Regions from separate parts of the Lysinibacillus sp. UGB7 genome, predicted to be linked through region 3. Evidence: predicted binding sites of a transcription regulator. Region 3 holds the regulator's gene; each other region holds the start of a gene.
What was found. Region 3 encodes LexA, which represses DNA repair genes until DNA is damaged. Its sites were predicted from a motif close to CGAACATATGTTCG; they were not measured.
Positions count from the first base shown of each region.

Region 1 (5,573 bases), on a different contig from region 3:
GAACGTCAATAGCAATACTTGGATATGAGCACCATCTGTATCAGCATCGGTCATAATAACGATTTTATCGTAGGCTGAATCCTCAACGGAAAAATCTGTGCCAACGCCAGCGCCAATAGCATGGATAATGGTTGAGATTTCTTCGTTTTTCATAATGTCTTGGAGCTTCGCTTTCTCCGTGTTAATCACTTTACCACGCAACGGCAAAATCGCCTGGAACGTACGATCTCGACCTTGCTTAGCTGAACCACCAGCAGAATCGCCTTCGACTAAATACAATTCGTTTTTAGCAGCGTTCCGTGACTGGGCAGGCGTTAACTTACCAGACAGAATGGTGCTCGCTTTTTTATTTTTCTTGCCGTTACGGGCATCTTCACGGGCTTTACGCGCCGCTTCACGTACTTGCTGGGCACGTATAGCTTTACGAACTAGTGATGCTGACAGCTCTGCGTTTTCTTCAAGAACATACAATATCTGCTCAGATACTACGGAATCTACCGCAGAACGAGCTTCACTTGTACCGAGCTTTCCTTTTGTTTGTCCTTCGAATTGCAGTAAATGTTCAGGAATGCGGACTGAAACAATCGCAGCCAACCCTTCACGAATATCTGTTCCTTCAAGGTTTTTATCTTTATCTTTAAGTAAGCCTATTTTACGTGCATATTCGTTAAAAACACGTGTCAAGGCAGCTTTAGCACCTGTTTCATGTGTTCCCCCATCACGCGTACGTACGTTGTTCACGAACGACAAAATAGTTTCAGAATAGCCATCATTGTATTGGAAGGCAAATTCTACTTCAATATCATCTTGTATACCTTCCACATATTTCACGGGATGGAGTACATCTTTTTCCTCATTCAAATACGCAACGAAAGCTTCAATGCCGTTCTCATAAAAGAAAACATCACTTTTACCTTCCTCGCGTTCATCGATTAATTCAATTTTTAAGCCTTTTAATAAAAACGCAGACTCACGTAAACGTTCCGCAAGTGTATCATAGTTGAATTTTGTGACTGAGAATATTGTGTCATCTGGTAGGAAATGTACGAGTGTGCCTGTTTGTTTAGTTTGACCAATTTCTACAAGTGTTGTAACAGGATGTCCACCGTTTTCAAAACGTTGCTGATATTTTTTGCCATCTCGATGAATCGTTACTTCTAAAAATGTCGACAAAGCATTGACTACAGATGAACCTACACCATGTAAACCTCCACTCGTTTTATAGCCGCCTTGTCCAAATTTACCACCTGCATGTAGCACAGTAAAAATAATTTCTGGAGTAGGCTTGCCCATTTTGTGCATACCTGTTGGCATACCACGTCCAAAATCTCGAACACTTAAGCTTTGATCTTTGTGAATTGTGGCAATGATATGAGAACCAAAGCCAGCGAGTGCTTCATCCACCGCATTATCCACGATTTCATAAACAAGGTGATGAAGTCCTCGGCCGTCTGTAGAACCGATATACATGCCGGGTCGTTTTCGTACCGCTTCTAATCCTTCTAATACTTGAATGGCGTCATCATTATAGACGCTAGGTGACTGTTTATTCGCCAAAAAATTTCCCCTCCAAAAAACAAACGCATGTTCTGATTACGTTCTCTTCCTAATAATAATAGCATTTCCTGTCAATAGCTAGTAACAGGCACAAATAATTTTTTTTATAATTTAGCCTCGCTTGGAAATTAAAGATAGACTTCTATTCTACCAAAGGAATGTGTGATTGACAAAATTGCCATTTTACCTATATTTTAAAAATGAGCAAAAGTTCATTTAAATAGATTGTGACAATATATCTTCCCTTATTGTACCTCAAGTGGGTGAGTTACTTATCAGTTCAGTGAAGAAATATTCCCCATTTGATATTGAATTCAAGGCAAGTGATGAAATCTCCTTCATGACATTGAAGAATAGTGAGAAAAAGTGTAAAATACTTATTACAAACTATTAGTACCAAGTGATGAATTTTGGATGAAAGGAGTCCACCTATGCTAAATGGACTTATTATTTTATGTGCTTATGTGATCGGCTCTATACCTTCTGGGTTATGGGTAGGCAAAATTTTTTATAAAACAGATATCCGCGAGCATGGTAGCGGCAACTTAGGTGCTACCAATACATTCCGTATTTTAGGAAAAAAAGCTGGTTTAGTCGTAACGATTATGGATGTTTTAAAAGGAACAGCGGCGGTATTATTAGTGACTCTACCTGTGTTTGCTGAAGTGTCAATCCACTCATTAATTCTTGGGATTGTAGCAGTTATTGGTCATATGTTCCCTATCTTTGCAAGTTTCCGTGGAGGAAAAGCTGTTGCTACCTCTGCAGGCGTATTGCTCGGTTATTCTTGGCCACTATTTATCTTGCTATTTATTACATTCTTTATCACTTTAAAGCTAACGAAAATTGTCAGCTTAACATCGATGATAGCCGCTTTAGTAGCACTTATTTATTCAATCGTCTATTATATTGTTACAGGGGATTTTGCGTTAGGTATTTTAGTAGGGTTTTTATTTAGCTTTATTGTTTATCGCCACCGGACGAATATTTCTCGTATCAAAAACGGTACGGAACCAAAGGTGAAATGGCTTTAACAAGAAGGGAGTACATCATGAATATCACATTAACAGACAATGCGCTGCAATGGTTTAAACGCGAGATGGAAGTTGAAACCGGCGATACCATTCGATTTTACGCAAGGTATGGAGGCTCAAGTCCATTCCATGAAGGCTTTTCCCTTGGTATGACACGCGAGGAGCCAATTGAAATTGGTGTGCAATCGGTAATAGAAGGCATTACCTACTACATCGATGAAAAAGATTTATGGTTCTTTAATGATCATAACTTACATGTAGATATTGACCCTACAATGGATGAATTAAAGTACGACTATACAAAATAAAACAGTGTTTCCTTTCAAATGTTGAAGGGAAACACTGTTTTTTTTGTACAGCAAATAATTATTGTTTCATTTAATTTGCAAACTTGTTTATCTCTTCTTAAATTTGTATATCCTCTTATTAGTCATCATGCTTACATGGAGGAGGAATAAAAATGCCTAATACAGAGAATAACGACACCTCCCAACCAATTTCTACACAGAGCCCACTTTTTACTTCTCTTTTAGAAAATATTCAAGCCGTAAAAACAACACTGGGTAATAGTGACGACATTATTGTTCGTGAAATTACTATAGGCAAAAAGGTGAAACAGGTTATAGCGCTTATCTATATAGATGGATTATCCGATACAACGGCGATTACTGACTTCATCATGGAAACGCTGATGTTGGAATTAGAGGATATACCTGAAGTTCAATTAGGAACAGTGAACCAATATTTAAAGAAAAATTGTTTAACAATTTGTGATGTAAAAGATATTGAAAACTTTACTACATTGTACAGTTCCGTACTTAATGGTGAAACAGTCATATTATTTGATGGTTTAGCCACTGCTATCTCAGCAAGTACAAAAGGTGCAAAAGATCGAGCAATTGCCGAACCTTCTACCGAATCAGTTATCAGAGGTCCTCGAGAATCCTTTACAGAAACACTACGCACAAACACAGCTTTAATTCGTCGAAAGATTAAAAGTCCAAATCTGTGGATAAAAACAAAGATTATTGGAGAAGTAACGCAAACGGACGTTTCGATCATGTATATCCATGGCATTGCGAATGACGAAATTGTAGAAGAAGTTCTTTCTCGCTTAGATCGTATCGACATCGACGGGATCTTGGAGAGCGGGTATATTGAGGATTTTATTCAGGATTCTAAGTTTTCATTGTTCCCTACAATCTATAATTCCGAACGCCCTGATGTGATTGCTGGAGAATTATTAGAAGGAAAAGTTGCTATTTTAGTGGATGGTACACCTTTTGTGCTCATTGTGCCTGCTTTATTTACATCATTTCTACAATCAGCCGAAGATTACTATCATCATTGGATTATTAGTTCACTTATTCGTCTATTAAGGTTTTTCGGTATTAGCCTTGCTTTAGTAGCACCTTCGCTCTATGTGGCAATTACTACCTTTCATCAGGAAATGTTACCAACACCCATGTTGATTAGCATCGCTTCTCAGCGGGAAGGTGTGCCGTTTCCTGCGGTAGTTGAGGCACTCATCATGGAAATTGCCTTTGAAGTATTACGAGAAGCAGGTCTTCGCATGCCGCGAACCATTGGACCAGCAGTATCAATTGTAGGCACATTGGTTATTGGTCAGGCTGCTGTTGAAGCAGGTGTAGTATCAGCCGTAATGGTCATTATTGTCGCATTAACAGCTATTTGTAGTTTTTTGTTCCCGGCTTATGGCTTGTCTAACACCGTGCGTGTCTTACGTTTTCCACTTATGATTTTAGCAGCTATGTTTGGTTTATTCGGGGTAATGTTTGGCATTATAATAATTATCCTTCACCTATGTAGTTTACGATCATTTGGTGTTCCTTATATGAGTCCTTTTGGGCCGTTAATTGTTAATGACCAAAAAGATGCAATGGTATTGTTTCCACGCAGTTTTTTATTAACACGACCTCGGTTAGTAAGTAAAAACAATACTACGCGAGGCCATAAATTTATTGCTCAAAAAAAAAGAAATGATGATTAACCTGCAAATGAGGAAGTCAATATGACCAAAACAAAATCGTTATTTTTACTTTTCATTGTTACTTTATTATTAAGCGGCTGTTGGAGTAAACGTGAACTGAATGAATTAGCCATTGTCGTTGCATTAGGGGTCGATAAAGTAGACGATGAATATGAAATATCTGTACAGGTAGTGGACCCTAGTGAGATTTCAACAAAACAACCTTCTAGCGGTCGATCGCCTGTTGTTACCTACCACGCCAAGGGAGAAACTGCGTTTGAAGCGATTAGGAAGATGACAACCTTAACACCAAGGAAGGCCTATTTTTCTCATCTGCAAGTGGTGGTATTAGGTGAAGAATTAGCTGCAGATGGGATAAATGATACATTAGACTTTATCGCACGAGACCATGAATTCAGAAATGATTTTGATGTCATCGTATCGTCTAAGTCCACTGCCAAAGAAGTGTTAAATGTACTTACCCCCATAGAAAAAGTACCTGCAAATAAAATGCTAAATTCTATTAAAGTTTCACAAAAAGCTTGGGGTTCTACATTATCTGTTAGTATCGATGAATTAGTAAATACACTAAATAGTAATAAAAAAAGCGCAGTATTAACAGCCATCGAACTAGATGGGGATAAGAAATTAGGAATTGATCAAACGAATGTCGAACGCATTAAAACCCCCGTAGTCTTGAAGTTTGTAGGTTTAGCGGTATTTAAAGAAGATAAATTACAAGGGATTTTAACAGAAGAAGAAAGTAGAAGCTTTAATTTTTTAAATGGAAAAATTGAAAGTACTGTTGAAATTATTGCTTGCCCTGAGCAAGGACAATTAACAACTGAAATTACACAGTCAACAACCAAGGTGAAAGGACAATTTAAAAATGACACGCCACAAATGAATGTTCAAATCGATGTAGAGCAAAATGTGGGCGAAGTTGAATGTGATATTAATCTAACAGAAAACAAAACGATTGCTTACATTAA
Region 1 is NZ_JBMGUV010000034.1:30,250-35,822, reverse strand. Features, by position in the region: gene parE (DNA topoisomerase IV subunit B) at 1-1,557, opposite strand, end outside; gene plsY (glycerol-3-phosphate 1-O-acyltransferase PlsY) at 1,989-2,591, shown strand; gene ACOMCU_RS22805 (HesB/YadR/YfhF family protein) at 2,609-2,899, shown strand; gene ACOMCU_RS22800 (spore germination protein) at 3,052-4,602, shown strand; gene ACOMCU_RS22795 (Ger(x)C family spore germination protein) at 4,624-5,573, shown strand, end outside.
Region 1: a site for LexA is predicted at 1,578-1,591, ahead of parE (DNA topoisomerase IV subunit B). Genes of this name have one in related genera too.

Region 2 (5,573 bases), on a different contig from region 3:
TGTGCAATAAGAAAGAGGAGAGTTTATCTCCTCTTTTTTCTATATCAAAAATTAATATCCGTCAGGAAAAGGGAACGTATGTAAGCCTATTTGGAGTAAGCAGAAAAAAAATAGTAAGTTTTTTAAAATAACGCTGTAATTCCATGTATTCGAACTTTCCATTACATAAAAAATCAGCTATGATGGAACTTATAAAAGATTTTTTACGTTAACTAATAGGAAGGGAACGAGTGAGTTTGAGCGATTGGTACTTTGAATATGAGATTCAGGTGAATCGCCCTGGATTATTAGGAGATATTGCTTCACTTTTAGGGATGCTTCGTGTCAATATAATTTCAATAAATGGTGTCGATGAGGACCGTCGTGGTATGCTAGTACATACAGACAATGATGAGGCGATTGAGCGTTTTCGTACAATTGTTTCGACAATGGAACATATCCACGTTACCAAATTTCGACAACCTAAACTCCGTGATCGCTTAGCCATTAGGCACGGTCATTATATTCCTCGAGATGCAGATGAAAAAAATACCTTCCGCTTCGTGCGAGATGAACTTGGTATTTTAGTGGACTTTATGGCAGAGTTATTTAAGAAGGATGGTCATAAACTCATTGGAATACGTGGCATGCCTCGTGTTGGTAAGACTGAGTCTATTGTCGCGGCAAGTGTATGCGCCAATAAAAAATGGATTTTTTTATCTTCTACAATGATCAAGCAAACTGTTCGTAATAAGCTAGCTGGCGATGAATTCAGTGACAATAATATTTTTATATTAGACGGCATTGTAACACGTCGTTCGACAGATGAGCGACATTTGCAACTAGTACGTGAGATGATGAATATGTCATCCGTCAAGGTCGTAGAGCATCCAGATATGTTTGTTCAGCATTCAGAATATAAGATTGAGGATTTTGATTATATCATTGAACTACGTCACCACCCAGATGAAGAAATTACTTATGAAATAATGGAAAAAAATCATATGATGTCCGAATCCGATTCATTTGGAGGATTTAATTTTTAATTTGATATTAAAGTAGGTGTTATGAGTGGCAGAATTAGGGACTCGACTGAAAGAGGCGAGACTGTCTAAAGGCTACAGCTTAGACGATTTACAAGAGATAACGAAAATTCAAAAGCGTTATTTAGTAGGTATTGAAGAGGGCAATTATTCGATTATGCCTGGTTCATTTTATGTGCGTGCTTTTATTAAGCAGTATGCAGAGGCTGTTGGTTTAAATGCAGAGGATATTTTAGAAACTTATAAGAGTGAATTACCAGGAACGCAAAACGAACAAGTAAGCCAATCGATGACACAAAGTCCAAGCAGAAGGAAAGTTCCATCTAATAAAATGATGGAAGCAATGCCCAAAATAATTGTCGGTTTATTTATTATCGTTATTATTGTTGCAATTTGGGTATTATGGCAATCTAAAAATAATGCCGGGACACCTGTTATTGACGATACGTCACCAGAGATGGAGTACGATACAAAAGTTAAACCGATTGATAGTGAAAAAGATAAAGAGGAACAAGACAAAAAAGAACAAGAGAATGCCAATAAGGATGATTTAAAAGGTGATTCAAAAGAAGAAACACCAGATGAAAATAAAGTTGAAGAAGTTAAGCAAACCATTTCAACGGGTACAATAGAAGCAGATGGTGCGACAACTTCTTATACATTGACAGGTTCAGAGACATTTAAAGTACGCATTGAGGTAGCAGGTCCTACATTTATCGGTATTCGTAACCAACAGCAACAAGAATTGCTATCGGATACACGCGTGTATAACGCAGGCGAAGTAGTAGAATTTGACGCAACGGCGCAAAATTATGCCCGTATCCGTCTTGGTAATTCGACACAAGCTAAGATATATATTAATGACGAGCTTTTAACGTATGCTCAGCAAATCGTAACGCAAAACATCGTCATCAATTTCAATAAAGAACAGTAGTCGTCTTGTGATGACTACTTTCTTTCTTCATGAAAGGTGTTAGAAAAATGAACATTCCAAATAAAATTACCATCTCGCGAATTTTACTTATTCCATTTTTTGTTATTGTTATGATGTTTGATTTTGGTTGGGGAACAATGACGTTATTTGGTGCAGAGATGCCAGTCCATCATTTTGTAGGAGCGCTTATTTTTATCTTTGCTTCAACGACCGATTGGGTAGATGGTTTTTACGCGCGTAAGTACAATCTTGTGACAACGTTTGGGAAATTTTTAGACCCACTAGCGGACAAATTACTTGTATCAGCCGCATTTATATTAATGGTAGAGCTTGACATGGCATCGGCTTGGTTGATCATAATAATTATAAGCCGTGAGTTTGCCGTAACTGGTCTACGCTTAATTTTGGCTGGTGGAGGAGAGGTCGTAGCGGCGAACCAACTTGGTAAAATTAAAACTTGGGCGCAAATTGTCGCTATTGCTGCTGCACTTCTACACAATACCATCTTTACACTTATCGGTATCCCGTTCGATACAATTATGTTATATATTGCATTGTTCTTTACACTTTGGTCAGGATGGGATTATTTCTATCTAAATCGTCGTGTACTGCTGGAGTCTAAATAAGAAAGGTCTTGTGAATCATGAATGCTGAAATTCTTGCAGTTGGCTCAGAGTTATTGCTTGGACAGATTACAAATACAAATGCGAAGTTCATCTCAAGTCAGTTGTCTGAGCTAGGGATTAACGTATTTTACCATACTGTTGTTGGAGACAATTCAAAAAGATTGCAACAGGCAATAGCGGTAGCAGAATCGCGTGCTGATTTAATTATTTTCTCAGGTGGCCTTGGTCCTACAAAGGATGATTTAACAAAGGAAACCATTGCACGTCATCTAGGTATCGATTTAACTTTTGATGAAGTAGCCCTGTCCTATATCGAACAGTTTTTTGCCAAACGAGGACGACCAATGACGGAAAATAATCGTAAACAGGCGCTTGTATTAGCTGGTAGTGAAGTGCTGGCAAACCATCATGGTATGGCACCTGGTATGATTCTGACGAAGAATGAACGTACGTACATGTTACTTCCTGGTCCTCCAAAAGAGCTTGAGCCAATGTTCCAATTTGAAGCAAAACCCAAACTTGGTGCAATGCTCAATGACGGTGGCGTAATTGTGTCTCATGTGATGCGCTTTTATGGCATCGGGGAAGCTGAGCTCGAGGTAAGTGTGCAAGATATTCTAGATACACAGACAAATCCAACTGTTGCACCGCTCGCTTCTGACGGTGAAGTCACATTGCGTGTGACAGCAAAGGCAGAAACAGAGGATGAAGCCCGCCAGCTTATTGCAGCGAAAGTGGCTGAAATCCAGGCAATAGTTGGAGACTATCAATATGGAATTGATGATGATTCCCTTGCCTCTAAGACGGTGGAGATGCTGTTAGACAATAACTTAACCATTTCTGCGGCTGAAAGTTTAACGGCAGGTTTATTTCAGTCGGAGCTGGCTGAAATACCAGGTGTAGGTACTGCGCTTATTGGTGGCATTGTCACGTATACAGAAGAAGCGAAGGTCAAGCAACTTGGTATCTCACAGGAATTATTAGATACATACGGCATTGTTAGCAGCGAATGTGCTGCAGCAATGGCTAGTACTGTACGTGAAAAGTTCGGCACTACTATTGGTATTGGTCTTACTGGTGCTGCTGGCCCTACCGCACATGACCACCAACCAGTAGGAACGGTTTGGATCGGAATTGCTATAGGTGACGAAGAACCGATAACGTATTTACTGCATTTATCGGGTATGCGCAATACAAATCGTTTGCGTGCGGTGAAGTTTACATGCCATTACTTAATGCAATTATTAGAAGAACGAGGCTTTATGAAACGTTACTAAATTGAAGTTAAAATAGAAATTTGGGTGGAGAAAACATACCCAAATTTTTATTTTGGAGAAAAATCGAATAAATGTTCGCTTTTTTCTTGCGTGTTTTCTCAAAAACAAGTATAGTAGAGATAGATAAAACAGTGAACAGTTTCGAAGGAGGAAAAACAATGAGTGATCGTAAAGCTGCCTTAGAACAGGCGTTAAAGCAAATTGAAAAGAATTTTGGGAAAGGTTCTATCATGAAGCTTGGCGAAAAAACAGATTTAGAAATTGCAACATCTTCAAGTGGTTCGCTAGCACTTGATGCAGCATTAGGTGTTGGTGGTTATCCTCGTGGACGTATCATCGAAGTGTATGGCCCAGAATCATCAGGTAAAACAACAGTAGCCCTACATGCAATTGCAGAAGTACAAGCATCGGGTGGGCAAGCTGCCTTTATCGATGCGGAACATGCTTTAGATCCTATCTACGCACAAAAATTAGGTGTTAACATTGACGAGTTATTATTATCACAACCAGATACAGGAGAACAAGCGCTGGAAATTGCAGAAGCATTAGTACGCAGTGGCGCTATCGAGATTATCGTTATTGACTCAGTAGCAGCATTAGTGCCAAAAGCGGAAATAGAAGGAGATATGGGTGATTCACACGTTGGTTTACAAGCGCGTTTAATGTCTCAGGCGTTACGTAAACTTTCTGGTGCTATCAATAAATCAAAAACGATTGCCATCTTCATTAACCAAATTCGTGAAAAAATCGGTGTCATGTTTGGGAACCCAGAAACAACACCTGGCGGTCGTGCACTTAAGTTCTATAGCTCAGTTCGTTTAGAAGTACGTCGTGCAGAAGCCATTAAACAAGGCAATGACATTATGGGTAACCGTACGAAAATTAAAATTGTCAAAAACAAAGTAGCACCACCATTCCGTACAGCAGAAGTTGATATTATGTACGGTGAAGGAATTTCAAAAGAGGGCGAAACAGTCGATTTAGGTGTTGAGCTAGATATCGTGCAAAAAAGCGGCTCTTGGTATGCATACGGTGATGAGCGTTTAGGACAAGGTCGTGAAAATGCAAAACAATACTTGAAAGAAAATCCTGCCGTTCTAGATGATATTGCTAATAAAATCCGTGCTTCCTACGGTATTGCTGCATCCTCATATACAATTGCAGCACATGATGAAAATGAGGAAATGGATGAAGAGTTAATGCTTCTTCTTGAAGAAGAGAAATAAAAAATACATCGTTCTCGCTCTAATGAGTGAGAACGATGTATTTTTTTGCTTTAATGGCTAGAGAGCATGTCATTTTTTGTGGAAATTTGCGATATTTTCTTTTTATTCGTGTTGAACTTTGCATTGAAAAAGCGCTTTGATGGGTAGCATGAAATGGTACACTGTTCTCTCACTCAATTGAGCAATTAAGAAGTGAAGCCTTTGGACTGGATATGTAAAAATATAAAACAATGCTTGTGTTTATAACTAGCACGAAAGTATTAGGTAATAATTTGTCCTGATGGATATCACTTACTTTTTTCTTGTTCGAGGCGAACAGGTGACCGTCTATCCTTGACAGAGCTAAAAGCTAGATATACAATTAAATATGTATAATTTCTGAATTATGACTTTGAAATAGGCAGTACATTTTATCTTCATTCAGTGTAAGACTCCCACCTATGAAGGTGGTGAGATGAATGCGGTGGTGGTTCCTTTTAGTGGGTTTA
Region 2 is NZ_JBMGUV010000003.1:269,827-275,399, forward strand. Features, by position in the region: gene ACOMCU_RS05170 (DUF3243 domain-containing protein) at 1-10, shown strand, start outside; gene ACOMCU_RS05175 (DUF3388 domain-containing protein) at 237-1,025, shown strand; gene ACOMCU_RS05180 (helix-turn-helix domain-containing protein) at 1,051-1,956, shown strand; gene pgsA (CDP-diacylglycerol--glycerol-3-phosphate 3-phosphatidyltransferase) at 2,004-2,582, shown strand; gene ACOMCU_RS05190 (competence/damage-inducible protein A) at 2,600-3,859, shown strand; gene recA (recombinase RecA) at 4,018-5,085, shown strand.
Region 2: a site for LexA is predicted at 3,924-3,937, ahead of recA (recombinase RecA). Genes of this name have one in related genera too.

Region 3 (5,573 bases):
TGTATGATCCTGAGCCAGACGATGGAAAGGCCATGTTATTTGCGGCTCCATCAGAGGAAATAAATAAAATGGTCGGAATGTTCCTTGATGTTTCATTGGAGCCTGAAGCTGCTGATATTCGTGCGTTGTGCAATATTCGATTACTAGAGCACTTGTCACTTTTATCGATTGATAAAACATATTTAATTGCGGATTGGTCTATCAATGAATTGTCCATTAGTATTTTCTCTCAAGGGCAAGTCGAGTTTTTGCGTTATCAATCGATTGAGACTGATTTAACACAATGGCAAGGGAAAAAAGAGGATGATTTTAGCTATCAATTTATTTATAGCGGAGAAATCGATGATTACCGAATGGTCGTGATGGATCAGGTGCTAGAAATCGACCGTATGATGAATTTCTTTAAATTTTCTTTACATAAAGGTGAAAAATCAGTGGATGAAATGATCGTCCTCGGCGATAATCCACTACTAAAAACAATTGGTCATTTATTGGAGTCTAATTTAGGGATACCGTTAACGGTAGTAAATGAAGCAATGGTGGCACAGCTTTTCCCGGATTTTAAGAGGGAATTCGCAACATTGCTGGGCTTGGCCTTAAAGGAGGTAAATTAATGGTTCCAGACATTAACCTCTTACCACAACTAGAAAAAAAGACGTCATCCCCAAAGCTTTTGTATAGCATAGTGATTGTAGCTGTGGGTATTATACTCACCTATTTCCTATTTATATTTTTTACTGCTAAAAGTGATTTAAAGGCTTTAACAACTGAAGAACAAGTGTTAACTACACAAAACAATCAATTACAGCAAGAGCTAGATATGCGACAAAGTGGCAGTCAGGGTTCGTTGGAGCAGTCAGTACAATATGTGCAAAGTGTTTCTTATCCTGTGACACCACTGATAGATGAAACGCGCAAATTATTGCCGGCTCATTCCTATTTACGTAGTTATGCTTTTGGTGCGGATACAATCAATATCATAGTAGATTTTGAATCAATGACGGATATTTCTACATATGTCGAACGACTGCTAGCTAGTAATTATTTCAAAGATACGCAAATACGTTCGATTTCAAACTTTAACATTCAACTTGGTGAGCAAAAAGAGCTAACACCCGAGCAAAAGTTTAAAGAAGTTCCTCGTTACGCGGTGACAATTACAGCGGCAATTGATTTTATGTACTTAGCTGGAGGTCGACGCTCATGAATAAGCTAACAAGTAGCAAAAATTCATCCATCCTGTTACTCGTGGCTTTAACGGTAGCACTATTATTTGCACTTTATTACTATTTGCTGTTGCCGAAACTAGATGAGGTAGAGTCAAAAAGAAGCAGTGTGGAGCAACTTCAACAGCAAATTGCTGGTATAGAAGGGCAACTTACGAAGCTAGATGAAGCGCAAGGAGAACTTGCTACAAATATTTTAACGATGCGTCGAAAAGTGCCTGAAACAAGGGCCATTGAAAAAATTATTTTAGATATGGCTGAAGTGGAAGAAGTGACAGGCACACGAGTAGAATCATTGAACTTTAATAATTATGATACGGCCGTGGCACAGTCTGAGGTCACAGAGCCCAATATGCTTGAAAAAGCGGAAGCAGAGGTAGACGGAGAGCAGACTGAAACGAATGAAAATTTACCAGTGTCATCCATAGTAAAGGAAACCTTGCCTAATGAGCTAAAGCTAGTTACATTTAGTTTAGAGGTTACTGCTTTGGATTTTCATGCACTTGAAAGCTTTTTAAAGGAAATTGAAAAGCTGGAACGTGTTATGAAAATAGATACAATGAGCTTTACCTTACCAGGGGAACAGGATCAGCTAGAGAAGGATGCAGATTTAACCCTCCAGGCAACCGTACAAGTGACGACGTTCTATTATGATGGACAACAATAAAACATAGGCGCACATACTTCAAATGTATGAGCGCCTATTGGTTTAGGAGGCAATAAAAATGGAAATGGCTTATACAGTGACAGTTTTTATCTTTGGGCTCGTTCTTGGTTCGTTTTTTAATGTTGTGGGTCTACGTGTTCCTGTGAAAGAGTCGATTGTAAGTCCACCCTCGCACTGTACGAACTGCAAGAGACAACTAAAAGCACTGGATTTAGTGCCGGTGCTGTCATATGTATGTCTAGGTGGCAAATGTCGGAGTTGCGGGCAAAAAATCTCGTGGATGTATCCGTTAATGGAGCTTATAACGGGACTTTTATTTGCCTTTGCGTATTGGCGACTAGGTTTTAGCGTAGAATTTGTTGTAGCCATTTTATTTATGGCATTATTAGTGATACTGGTAGTTTCTGATATTACGTATATGCTTATACCTAACAAAGTGCTGGTATTCTTTCTGCCGTTGCTGATTATTGGGCGTGTAGTGTCACCATTGACACCGTGGTGGGATAGTATTGTAGGTGCGGTAGTTGGTTTTGGCATACTATATCTGATTGCGGTGCTATCACGTGGTGGCATGGGTGGAGGCGATATTAAATTATTTTTTTTAATTGGTCTTGTACTTGGTACGTTGGAGACACTGCTGACATTATTTTTAGCTGCGACTATTGGAATGATAGTTGGCATCGTGGTGCTCCGACTGCGTCAACAGGGCAGAAAAACACCTATACCGTTTGGCCCGTCGATAGCACTTGCAGCGGTACTTGTATATTTCTTTGGAGACGTCATGATCGATTGGTATGTCGGATTATGGTAGACGATAAACCTTTTAGATAGGGAGGCGATTGTGTGAAACCTATTATTGGTATAACGGCATTTGCGGAGAATGATTTATCGTCAAGGTTAAATGTAGCGTATGGTAAAAGTATTATCGAAGCGGGTGGCATTCCACTTATTATCCCACTTGGGGTGGAGGCGGATGTGGCGCAGGTTTTATCGTTGACAGATGGATTATTATTATCGGGTGGATATGACGTGCATCCATTTCACTTTGGCCAAGAGCCGTCACTAGGGCTAGGACAAATTCAACCAGAAAGAGATTCGCTAGAACTCGCTTTGATTCATGCAGCTTTAATTAGACAAATGCCGATATTTGGGATTTGTCGTGGTATTCAAATGCTCAATATTGCTCTTGGTGGCACGCTTTATCAGGATATTGATAGTGAATATCACAGTAGTAAGCTGTTAAAGCATTCGCAGCAAGCAGCTCGAGGTGTTGCCACACACTATGTCAATGTCGTTCCAGAGAGTTTATTAAAAACCATTGTTGAAGAAGACAGGATTGCAGTGAATTCAATGCATCACCAGGCGATTAATGTGTTAGCGGAAAAATTAACTGTAGTAGCAAAATCAAGTGACGGTATCGTCGAAGCCGTTGTACATGAAGCATCACCATTTTGTCTCGCGGTGCAATGGCATCCGGAAGAACAGGCAGTCGTAGGAGATGAAACGGCGAAGAAGCTGTTTACAGCTTTCACCAAAGCGAGTTTGAAATACAAAAGAGAAGCATAGTAGCATGCTTCTCTTTTTTGCTGGAGCAATATTGTGAGCGCATTAATGTACTCGGCGGTATAAGCCAACAACTTGTCCTAAAATCGTCACTTGGTCAACAATAATTGGCTCCATTGTTGCATTTTCTGGTTGTAGTCGGAAATGTGTTTTTTCCTTGAAGAAACGTTTAACAGTAGCTTCGTCCTCTTCGGTCATGGCCACAACAATGTCACCATTATCGGCTGTAGCCTTTTGTTTGACGATCACTAAATCTCCGTCAAAAATACCTGCTTCTATCATCGATTCACCCATGATTTCTAACATGAATAGCTGATCTTCGCTTGTGCCATAAGTATCTGGTAACGGGAAATATTCATCGATATTTTCGATTGCTGTAATGGGTGATCCAGCTGTTACTTTCCCTACAAGTGGAACATGAATAACGCTTTGCTTTTGAATGGAATCCTCGGGCTCTAAAATTTCAATAGCACGTGGTTTTGTTGGATCTCGACGGATGAAGCCTTTTTGCTCTAAACGAGCTAAATGTCCATGAACTGTTGAGCTAGAAGCAAGTCCAACTGCTTCACCAATTTCTCGTACAGATGGTGGATAACCTTTTGCGCGCACTTCTTCTTTGATAAATGCTAATATGTCTTCTTGTCTTTTAGAAACTTTTTTCATGATTGCTCACCTCTTTTTATCTTTTGTTCTTCTTACTAGACAGTATAGCAGAATGCGAACACTTATGCAAACATAGGTTCGAAAAGTGTTTGACAAAAACGTTTGTTCGTTTTAAAATCAGAACATACATTCCGAACAAACATTCTAAAAAGGGGTTATGATGATGAATTGGATGAAGAAAAATACACATATTTCAATACTAATCGGCGCTTGTTTACTATTTGCAGGATACCTTTTTATAACCGATCCTGGGGATATTACATACACAGAAATTCATATAGAGCATGGCGATAGCTTATGGTCGTTAGCAGAACAATACCGTGGTAAAATGGGAACAGATGACTGGATAAAGATTGTGAAAGTAGAAAATGAATTAAAAAACGTCAATATCGTAGCAGGAAAATCATTAGTCATACCGGTAACAGGGGAGAACACCAGGCACACAAATTCAATTGAAATTGCGAGAAATGAAAAATGATGAATAAAAACCAATCGGCTGTCGTCTATTGCCGAGTGAGTACAGAAAAAGAGACGCAAAGCTCCTCTCTTGAGCGACAAGCGGAAGAATTAGTACACTATGCTCATCAACAAGGCTATGAAGTAAAAGATGTTTTTATAGATAAACATAGCGGTTACGATGTCGAGCGAGAGGGACTGCTTGAAATGCTAGATTTCATAAAAGAACAAGAGATACAAGCATTATTTGTACAAGACGAAACACGCTTAGGACGTGGCAATGCTCGAATGGCGGTGCTGCATTTATTGCAAAAAACAGAAACAGACGTTTATTCCATGCGTGATGCGGGGCCCGTTCAGCTGAATGAAATGGACACAATGCTCCTCGAAATTTTAGCGATTGTAGAGGAGTACCAGCGTAAAGTTCATAATGCGAAGATTCGCCGAGGCATGCGTCGTGCAGTAGAAAATGGCTATCGTCCAGAAAAAAATCTATCCTCTCGCGGCAATCCAAATGGTCAGGAACGCAAAGAATTGCCTGTAGAAGAAATTGTGCTTCTTCGTAATCGAGGCTTCACCTTTGAGGAGATTGCCACATCACTGAGAGGGCTCGGTTTCGATGTTAGCAAAGCAACTGTGCATCGACGATATCAAGAACATCAAGAAAGATTAGCGGGCAAATAATTTGCACCACTAATCTTTTTTTTCGGTTTCATTTCCACTCTTCCGCTAAAACTGCATAATAATATTCATCCCACCAGTCATCTCCGTGTGGTATGCACTGTTTGAAATAACCTTCCTTGCGCATACCGATTTTCTCCATCACTTTGTATGATGGAATATTCTGAGGCTGGCAGGTAGCTATAATTCTATGTAGTTGCATGTCCTTAAACCCATAGTTCAATAGCGCATGTGCTGCTTCAGAGGCATAGCCTTTATTGTAATATTTGGGGTTAAACACCCAACCAATTTCATAAGTATGTTTACCGAAATATGGA
Region 3 is NZ_JBMGUV010000002.1:18,266-23,838, forward strand. Features, by position in the region: gene pilM (type IV pilus biogenesis protein PilM) at 1-614, shown strand, start outside; gene ACOMCU_RS02385 (PilN domain-containing protein) at 614-1,207, shown strand; gene ACOMCU_RS02390 (hypothetical protein) at 1,204-1,893, shown strand; gene ACOMCU_RS02395 (prepilin peptidase) at 1,952-2,704, shown strand; gene ACOMCU_RS02400 (gamma-glutamyl-gamma-aminobutyrate hydrolase family protein) at 2,737-3,459, shown strand; gene lexA (transcriptional repressor LexA) at 3,502-4,119, opposite strand; gene yneA (cell division suppressor protein YneA) at 4,283-4,597, shown strand; gene ACOMCU_RS02415 (YneB family resolvase-like protein) at 4,594-5,259, shown strand; gene ACOMCU_RS02420 (GNAT family N-acetyltransferase) at 5,288-5,573, opposite strand, start outside.